Regions from separate parts of the Parasphingomonas puruogangriensis genome, predicted to be linked through region 1. Evidence: predicted binding sites of a transcription regulator. Region 1 holds the regulator's gene; each other region holds the start of a gene.

What was found. Region 1 encodes LexA, which represses DNA repair genes until DNA is damaged. Its sites were predicted from a motif close to GTTCCNCNCTTGTTCT; they were not measured.
Region 2: a site for LexA is predicted at 873-888, ahead of radA (DNA repair protein RadA). Genes of this name have one in related genera too.
Region 3: a site for LexA is predicted at 1,021-1,036, ahead of U1739_RS18755 (ImuA family protein). Genes of this name have one in related genera too.
Region 4: a site for LexA is predicted at 814-829, ahead of U1739_RS03285 (formate--tetrahydrofolate ligase). Genes of this name have one in related genera too.

The regions. Positions count from the first base shown of each region.
Region 1 covers NZ_JAXOJI010000001.1:839,356-841,554, reverse strand. Annotated here, with positions in the region: gene U1739_RS04195 (ComEC/Rec2 family competence protein) at 1-549, shown strand, start outside; gene lexA (transcriptional repressor LexA) at 723-1,397, opposite strand; gene U1739_RS04185 (molybdopterin molybdotransferase MoeA) at 1,452-2,199, opposite strand, start outside.
Region 2 covers NZ_JAXOJI010000001.1:316,277-318,475, forward strand. Annotated here, with positions in the region: gene U1739_RS01565 (glutathione S-transferase family protein) at 1-316, shown strand, start outside; gene U1739_RS01570 (endonuclease domain-containing protein) at 354-779, opposite strand; gene radA (DNA repair protein RadA) at 909-2,199, shown strand, end outside.
Region 3 covers NZ_JAXOJI010000009.1:110,522-112,720, reverse strand. Annotated here, with positions in the region: gene U1739_RS18760 (DUF6504 family protein) at 1-337, opposite strand, end outside; gene U1739_RS18755 (ImuA family protein) at 258-989, opposite strand; gene U1739_RS18750 (hypothetical protein) at 1,371-1,628, shown strand; gene U1739_RS18745 (ATP-dependent DNA ligase) at 1,659-2,199, opposite strand, start outside.
Region 4 covers NZ_JAXOJI010000001.1:640,852-643,050, forward strand. Annotated here, with positions in the region: gene U1739_RS03280 (DNA recombination protein RmuC) at 1-702, opposite strand, end outside; gene U1739_RS03285 (formate--tetrahydrofolate ligase) at 902-2,199, shown strand, end outside.

The sequences.
Region 1 (2,199 bases):
GCAGCGGTGGCACCGTCGCCGGATCTGTTGGTGACGGGCGACGGGCGGCACATTGCGGTGCGCACGGCGGGTGGGGGGCTGGCGATGCTGCGCGATCGGGTGGGGGATTATACCGCGGACATGCTGGCGGAGAATGGCGGGGTGGATGGCACGCCGCTGCTGCTGGCGGATCAGCCGGAGGCGCGGTGCACGCGCGATCTGTGTTTGACCGAGCGGGTCGCCGGCGGGCGCACGTGGCGGATCCTGGCGACGCGCAGTGCGTATCTGGTGCCGGTGCGGGAGTTGATCGCGGCGTGCCGAGAGGCGGATATCGTGGTCAGCGAGCGGCGGCTGCCGCGGGGGTGTGCGCCGCGCTGGTTGCGGCTGGACCGGGCGACGCTGGCAAAGACTGGGGGGGTGGCGATCGCGTTGGCGGAGGGGCTGGTAAGGACGGTGCGGGTGGCGGGGGATCGGCATCCTTGGCGGGTGGCTGCCATGCCCCGATCGACCGCTGACATCACAACACGCTACCGATCACGCGCTTCCCCGGCGAAGGCCGGGGCCCAGTAGTAGAGCAGAAGGTAACTGGCGCTATGCGCGATCACGTCCGCCTCCCGACTGGGCCCCGGCCTTCGCCGGGGAAGCGACTAAATAGGGAAGCGACTAAAATAGGGAGCGAAAAAAATAGGGAAGCGGTGAACGGGTAGCGCAAAATTGGAAGGTCAGGCTTAGGTGAGGGCCAATCAGTCGTAGCGGCGCAGCAATCCGGCAAGCTTGCCCTGCACGCGGACCTGCTGCGGCGCGTAACGCTGCGGGTCATAGGCGCGGTTGGCCGGATCGAGCCGGACCATGGCGCCTTCGCGGCGGAAATATTTCAGCGTCGCTTCGGTATCCTCGATCAGCGCGACGACGATCTCGCCGTCGCGCGCGACATCCTGACGGCGGATCAGCGCGTAATCGCCGTCGAGAATGCCGGCATCGACCATCGAATCGCCCGACACTTCGAGGGCATAATGATCGCCCTTGCCGAGCAAGGCGGCCGGCACCGACAGCATCGCGCTGCTTTCGAACGCCTCGATCGGCACGCCCGCGGCGATCCGCCCATGCAATGGGATCTCGATCACGTCATTGGCCGGCTGCGGCAGCGAATGTTGAGAAAGTTGAGGCGCTGGAGCTTTTTTGGTGAGCTTCACCACCTCGCCGCGCTCGGGCATCTTGAGGATCTCGAGCGCACGCGCACGATTGGGCAGGCGGCGGATGAAGCCGCGTTCCTCGAGCGCGCTGATCAGGCGGTGCACGCCCGACTTGGACTTGAGGTCGAGCGCGTCCTTCATTTCCTCGAACGAGGGTGACACGCCGGTTTCCTCCAGGCGATCACTGATGAAGCAGATAAGCTCGTGCTGCTTGCGCGTTAGCATTGCGTTCCTCCGTCAGAACAGACGCGGAACCAATATGGAACAACCACGCCCAAGTCAAGCGAGGATGAGGATTTCCGCCGAGTCGCCGATTTGGGCGGCCGGCGCATGTGGCGGGCGCACGATCAGGCAGGTGGCGCGGGCCAAGGTGCGCAGCATCGAACTGTCCTGGATGGTCGAGGCAAAGGCTTTGTCATCACGCAGTTCGCCACGCAGATAATCGGTGCGGTGATCGTTGGCCGGGAGCGGCTCGCCGAGCGGGGCGGCGATCGTGACGGGGAACGGATCGCGCGCGCCGGACATGGTGGCGATCAGCGGCAGCAGGAAGAGTTGCGCGGTAACGAAGGCGGAGACCGGGTTGCCGGGCAGGCCGAGCACCACTGCGTGGCCAAGCTGGCCGGCCATCATCGGCTTGCCTGGTCGCAGTGCGATCTTCCAGAAATCGAGTGTGCCGCCAGCGGCCTTGAGCGCGGGACGGACGAGATCGTGATCCCCGACCGAGGCGCCGCCGGTGGTGACGAGAATGTCGGCGTCAACCTCGGCAAAGGCGGCGGTCATCGTGGCAAGGTCGTCGGGGATGATGCCGAGATCGATCAGCTCGATCGGCAGGCCAGCAAGCATCGCCGCGAGCATCAGGCCGTTCGATTCGGGCAGCTGACCGGGCGTAAGATCCTGGCCTGCGGGGACCAGCTCGTCGCCGGTGGCGGCGATGGCGACGCGCAAGCGGCGCGCGACGGGGAGGGTGGCGTGGCCGCCGATCGCGGCCACGGCGAGCCGCGCGGGGGTAAGGCGCTCGCCCTTGGCC
Region 2 (2,199 bases), 520 kb from region 1:
CGGGCAAATGGGCTTCTTCAACAAGTTCGCCGGCAAGGACTGGGAGGATAAACGGCCGCTCGGGCGCTATGTCGATGAGAGCAAGCGGCTGCTCGGCGTGATGGATGCGGTGCTCGCCGGAAAAAAATGGTTCTTGGGCGAGCATTATTCGCTCGCGGATATCTCGATGATCGGCTGGGTGCACAACCTCATCACTTTCTATGAGGCGCGCGAACTAGTCGGGTTCGAGGACTTTCCGAATGTTGGGGCGTGGCTGGAGCGTGGGCTGGTCCGGCCGGCGGTACAGAGGGGGTTGAGGATACCGGCGCGCGCGTAAGCTCGCTGCGCTCGCACCCACCCCTAGCCCCTCCCTTTCAGGGAGGGGAATCAGGTCGAGTGCGCGGCGCCCTTCTTCTCCCCTCCCTGGAAGGGAGGGGTTGGGGGTGGGTGCCGCCGAGGCACTCGGCGGTGACACGCAAGATATGCTCGGCGGCTCCCTGCGGATTCGCGAGGACCTCGGTGTTCCATAAGCGAATGACGCGCCAGCCTTGCGCTTCGAGATGGGTGGTGCGGTCAGCATCATAATCCGCTTGGTCGAGATGCTGGCTGCCGTCGAACTCGACCGCCAGCTTCGCTGTGCGGTTGGCGAGGTCGATGATGTAACGCTCGTCGATAGTGAGTTGCCGCGTGAAAGCCGGGCGATAGCGTGAAATCAATCGCCAGATGGCACGTTCGGCCGGTGTGGCCTCGCGGCGTAGTGCCCTCGCTCGGGACGTCATCCTTCTCGATACCCGTCGCATGGTGGCGAGCGTAGAACGGCGAACTGCGCTCGCCAACCCACCCCTAGCCCCTCCCTGTCAGGGAGGGGAAAGAGGCAAAGGCACCGTCGGGGTGTTCCCCTCCCGTTCCGTTTCTGCTAGGGCTCCACCATGGCCAAACCCCAGAAACGCTATGTCTGCCAATCGTGCGGTTCGGTGTCGCACCGATGGGCGGGGCAGTGCGCCGACTGTGCCGAGTGGAACACGCTGGTCGAGGAAGCGGGCGGCGGGAATGTCACGCCGTTTCAGGCCAAGCATAATCTGCAATCTGGCGGGCGCTCGTTCCAACTGGTCGGGCTGGATGCCGAGATCGCGTTGCCGGAACGCATGGCGAGCGGGATTGCCGAACTGGATCGTGCGCTGGGCGGCGGGTTCGTCGAAGGGTCTGCGACGCTGATCGGCGGCGATCCTGGGATCGGCAAATCGACCCTGTTGCTACAGGCGGCAGCGAAGATGGCGCTGGCGGGGCGATCGGTGGCCTATGTCTCGGGCGAGGAAGCGGCGGATCAGGTGCGCTTGCGCGCGCGGCGGCTCGGTCTGGGCAATGCGCCGGTGCAGCTCGCCGCGGCGACCTCCACGCGGGATATTTTGACTACGCTCGGCCAAGGCACGCCACCCGACCTGTTGGTGATCGATTCGATCCAGACGATGCATAGCGACCTGATCGAAGGCGCGCCGGGGACGGTGAGCCAGGTACGCGCCTCGGCGCAGGAATTGATCCGTTTCGCCAAGGAGCGTGGCACGGCCGTGGTGCTGGTCGGGCACGTCACCAAGGATGGCTCGATCGCCGGCCCGCGCGTGCTCGAACATATGGTCGATACCGTGTTGAGCTTCGAGGGCGAGCGTAGCCACCAGTACCGCATCCTGCGCGCGATCAAGAACCGCTTCGGCGGCACCGACGAGATTGGGGTGTTCGCCATGGTCGCCGAAGGGCTGGCCGAAATCGCCAATCCCTCGGCTTTGTTCCTGACGCAGCGCGACGAGGGCGTGACGGGAACGACCGTGTTCCCGGCGCTGGAGGGCACGCGGCCGGTGCTGGTCGAGATCCAGGCACTGGTCGTGCGGCTGGCCAGTGGCGCGACGCCCAGGCGCGCCGTGGTCGGGTGGGATTCGGGGCGCCTCGCCATGGTGCTGGCGGTGCTGGAGGCGCGCTGCGGCCTGAGCTTCTCGACCTCGGAAGTATATCTCAACATCGCCGGCGGATACCGCGTACAGGATCCGGCCGCGGACCTGGCGGTGGCGGCGGCGTTGGTCTCGGCACTGTCCGAACGACCGGTGCCGGTCGATGCAGTGGCGTTTGGCGAGATCGCCTTGTCGGGCGAGCTCCGGCCGGTGGCGCATGGCGCACTACGGCTCAAGGAAGCGGGAAAATTGGGTTTCGAGCGCGCGCTGGTGCCATCGG
Region 3 (2,199 bases), on a different contig from region 1:
GGCCATCCGGTGGATCGGGCGCGACGATCGGGGAGTAGCGCTGGCTGGTCCAAAGCGAGAGGCGTCGCAACCCTTGAGCGTCGGCGTCGGGGTCCGCGTCGACCACGTCGAGTTCCTGCGTGAACAACCGCGCCTTGGTGACGGTCATGCCGGGCCTGATCCCGAGAGTGCGGGCGTTCGCGTCTACTGCGGCGACGACGCGCCGTCCGTGGTCCGGGATCGCGGTGACGAGCGGTGCGGCGGGGGCGCCGCCGCTGTCATGCGGCGGCTTGGCGGTCGTCCGCCGCAGCCGGTCGGTCGACCAGTGCGGCAGATAGACCGATACGACCCTGCGCATCGCATCCCTCCACTATCCAGTTGCAAGGGTTACCGCCCCGCACGCGTTCGAGCGCTACGTGCCAGCGTGGCCGAGCCAGGCTCGGTATGCCGAGCGTCTCGCTGGGTGCCGCGGCAATGCGCCAGCGCGTGACCGCGGCGGTCCCCTCCGCGCCGGCGTCGGGCCTGGACGCGCGGCGAAAAACGAAGGCGCTGACGCCGGAGCTCTCGGCCGCCAGCTGCAGGCGTTTGGAGGCCGTCGTCGAATATCTGCCGACCTCGCCCACCACACCGGCGATTCCGCGGTACCGAAGGCACTCCTCCATCGCCAGCAGGACGTTCGCGTCGTTGCCGGCCTCGACGTAGATCACCCGGTCGGGGTGCAGGCCCGCCAGCTGGAGCGCGGGCGCGAACAGGTCGCGCCAGCGCAGGCACCAGAGCACCGGCCCGTCGATCCGAGCCAGGATGCCGGCGAGGAAGATCGTGGCGCTGGCGTCGTCGGCCAGGCGCGGACTGCCGGCGACCTCGTGCAGCGCGCCCGAGGCAAGTCCGCCGCCGGGGAGCCGGTCGTCGAGGCAGTCGACCTCGAACGGGACGACCGCGTGGCGTACGCCCGCGCTCTCCATTTCGGCGATGCGGGCCTTCAGTTCGGCTATGACGGCGACGTGGTGCATGACGCTCAACAGACTCGGAAACGGATGATTCGTTCCGTGTTTGTTCCCGTCATCGGGTGCAGTCAATTGGCCCGTGGGCCCTCTGGTTCGTCAGAACGCCGCTCTCGGCGAGGAATCCGCCATTCCTATGCGGAAAAGAATTATGCCAAGCACGTGTCGGCCAGCGTAGCCGCACGAGGTCGCGGATGCGGTAGCTGCTCGTCGTTCGTCCCAAGTGTTCCGCCTCACCGGTGTCCTAGCCAATGCTGCTGGCAGGGGCCTCGGGCTTTCGACGTCGTCGTAATACCTTGGTTCTGCCCTGCCCGCAGCGCTCGTTGGCGACTGCGAGCGGCCAGAGTAGGAGACGACCAGGGCCAGGCACGCCCAGCGATGGAGGTTCCGATGTCCGACGACTACGCCCATGGCCAACGCGACGGGTTGCGCCTCGCCTTGGCGGTGCTTGCTGCGGAAGAGGCGAAATGGTCTGCGCTGCTTGGCGAGGCAGCGTCATGGCGAACCAACGTGACCCGAGAGGTGCGGCACAAGACCCTGCAGGTCGCTCAGAAGCGCGTCCAGACGGTGCTGAACCGCCTTACGCCCAAAGGCGACAGGTCAATGGACCCCGAGGTGGCGGCGGCGCTGGAGAAGGCGGGGCTCTGATTCGCGTTCGAGATCATTGGCGCGCGGCGTCTATGCGACAATCCTGGTGACCTCGGAGGGGCGGACCTCGTGCTCCAGCTGCTCCATCCGACACTGCGCGGTCGCCTTGTCAGGCCGCCACCGCACGAGCTTGGTTCCATGGCGGAACCGGTTCTCCGTCACTTGGTCGTAGGTCACTTCGACGACGAGCTCCGGTCGCAGCGGGACCCAGTCGGCGGACCGGTTCGTGCTCCAGCGGCTCGGGCCGCCGGGAGTCTTGCCGTCGAACCCGACGCTACCCTTTAGCCCCTCAAGTCTTTCGGTGAGTTCAAATCGCTCCGCATTGGATATCGCCGAGGTGAATCCCACGTGATCGAGCTTGCCGTCGTCATTGTAGAGACCGAGCAGCAGCGATCCCACTTGGTTACCGCCGGTCTCGTAACGGAACCCCCCGACGACGCAATCGGCTGTTCGGTGCTGCTTGACCTTGAGCATCGCACGCTCACCCGGACGGTAGGTCATGTCGAGCCGCTTTGCGATGACGCCGTCCAGCGCGCCGCCGCTCTGGCCAAGCCAAGATGCCGCCTTGTCG
Region 4 (2,199 bases), 200 kb from region 1:
GGCGACGCTGACCTCGGTCTGGAAATCGGCATGTTCGGACAGGCCGCAGCTTTCGAGGACATTCTTCAATTGCTGCTCGCCCCAGCGGCCGCGCGATTTCGGCGCGTTGCGCAGCGAATTGACCAGCTTGGCGGCCTCGGTCGAGACCTTTTCCTGACCGATGCGCATTTGCTCGATCTGGCCCTTCAGTTCGCTGAACGCGCCTTTGCGCTCGCTCTCGACCTTCGAAACCGCTTCCTCATATTTGAGCAGTCGATCGCTGACCGGCTGGAGCATGGATTTGAGATTTTGCCCGGCGGTTTCCTCGGACTGTTTGAAGCGCTCTTCGGCACGCGTGAGAAACGCTTTCTGAGCCTCACCGAGCAACTTGCCAGCCACTTCGTTGAAGTGGCCCGTCATCGCCTCGCGCGAATTCTTAAATTCCTCCAGCCGCGCTTCGAACGCACTGGAATGCGCCTTGAGCGCGGCGTTCTCGGCGCGGAACGAGTCGCGCTCCTCACGGATCAGATCGAGCTGATCGCGCAGATAGGCAGCGGCCTTACCGCGTTCCTCGGCAGCGGCGAGTTCGGTGATCGCGCGCTTGAATTCCTCGGTCCGAGCATCGCGTTCGGCGCGGGCTTGGGCCGTGGGGCGGCTGCCGAGCAGCCAGCCCAGGGCAGCCCCGAGGATCACGGCGATCAGCGCGACGAGCAAAATTTCCATCACCGCGCCCCGCCGAAAGTAACGAAAGTAACACTACGTCCCCCTCGAAATCCCCCTCCCGCATGATCAGCATCGTAACTGGCGGCGATTTGGTTCGGGTAACGCATGCCGGGAACATAGATTGAACACTGCTTGTAGGACAGAGAGAAATCGCACACTTCGGCTTGCGGCCGCGTCGGGCGGGCTTAGGACGGTGCGCATGCTGACAGACATTGCCATCTCCCGCGCCGCCACGCTTCAGCCCATTGGGCAGATCGCCGCCAAGCTGAACATCCCGCCAGAAGCTGTTGAACCTTATGGGCATTTCAAGGCCAAGATCGATCTGGCGCGGGTCCCGGCGACGGGCAAACAGGGCAAATTGATCCTGGTCACCGCGATCAACCCGACGCCGGCGGGCGAAGGCAAGTCGACCACCTCGGTCGGGCTGGCCGATGCGCTAAACCTGATCGGACGCAACACCGTGCTGTGCCTGCGCGAACCTTCATTGGGCCCGTGCTTCGGTACCAAGGGCGGCGCGGCGGGCGGTGGTTATGCGCAGGTCGCGCCGATGGAGGATATCAACCTTCACTTCACCGGCGATTTCCACGCCATCACCAGCGCGCACAATCTGCTCGCGGCAATGATCGACAACCATGTCCATTGGGGCAATGCGCTGGATATCGACGTGCGGCGCATCGTGTGGCGGCGCGTGCTCGACATGAATGACCGGGCGCTCAGGGATATCGCACAGTCGCTGGGCGGGCCGGCTAATGGCTATCCGCGCGAAAGCGGGTTCGACATCACCGTCGCGTCGGAGGTTATGGCGATCCTCTGCCTAGCCGATGGGTTGGAGGATCTCGAGGCGCGGCTCGGGCGGATCGTGGTAGCCTATACGCGCGGCCAAGGATCAGAGGGGCGCCGGCCGGTGACGGCGCGCGATCTCAAGGCCGATGGTGCCATGGCAGTCCTGCTGGCGCAGGCGATCAAGCCGAACCTAGTGCAGACGCTGGAGGGCAATCCGGCGTTCGTCCATGGCGGGCCGTTCGCCAATATCGCGCACGGCTGCAATTCGGTGATCGCGACGCGCACCGCGCTGGCGCTGGGCGATTATGTCGTGACCGAAGCGGGGTTTGGCGCGGATCTGGGGGCGGAGAAGTTTTTTGACATCAAGTGCCGGCAATCGGGGCTGAAGCCGGCGGCGGCGGTGATCGTGGCGACGGTGCGGGCGCTGAAGATGAATGGCGGCGTGGCAAAGGGCGATCTGGGGCCGGCGGATGCCGCGGCGGTGCGGCGCGGTGGCGTCAATCTGGCGCGGCATATCGAGAATGTGCGCATGTTCGGCGGGCCGGTGGTGGTGGCGATCAATCGCTTCGATGGCGATAGCGACGAGGAGTTGGAGGTGATCCGCGAAATTGCTGCGGCGCAGGGCTCGGACGCCGTGCTATGCACGCATTGGGCCGACGGCGGCGCGGGCGCCGTGGCGCTGGCGGAGAAAGTCGCCGAGCTGTGCGATCACGG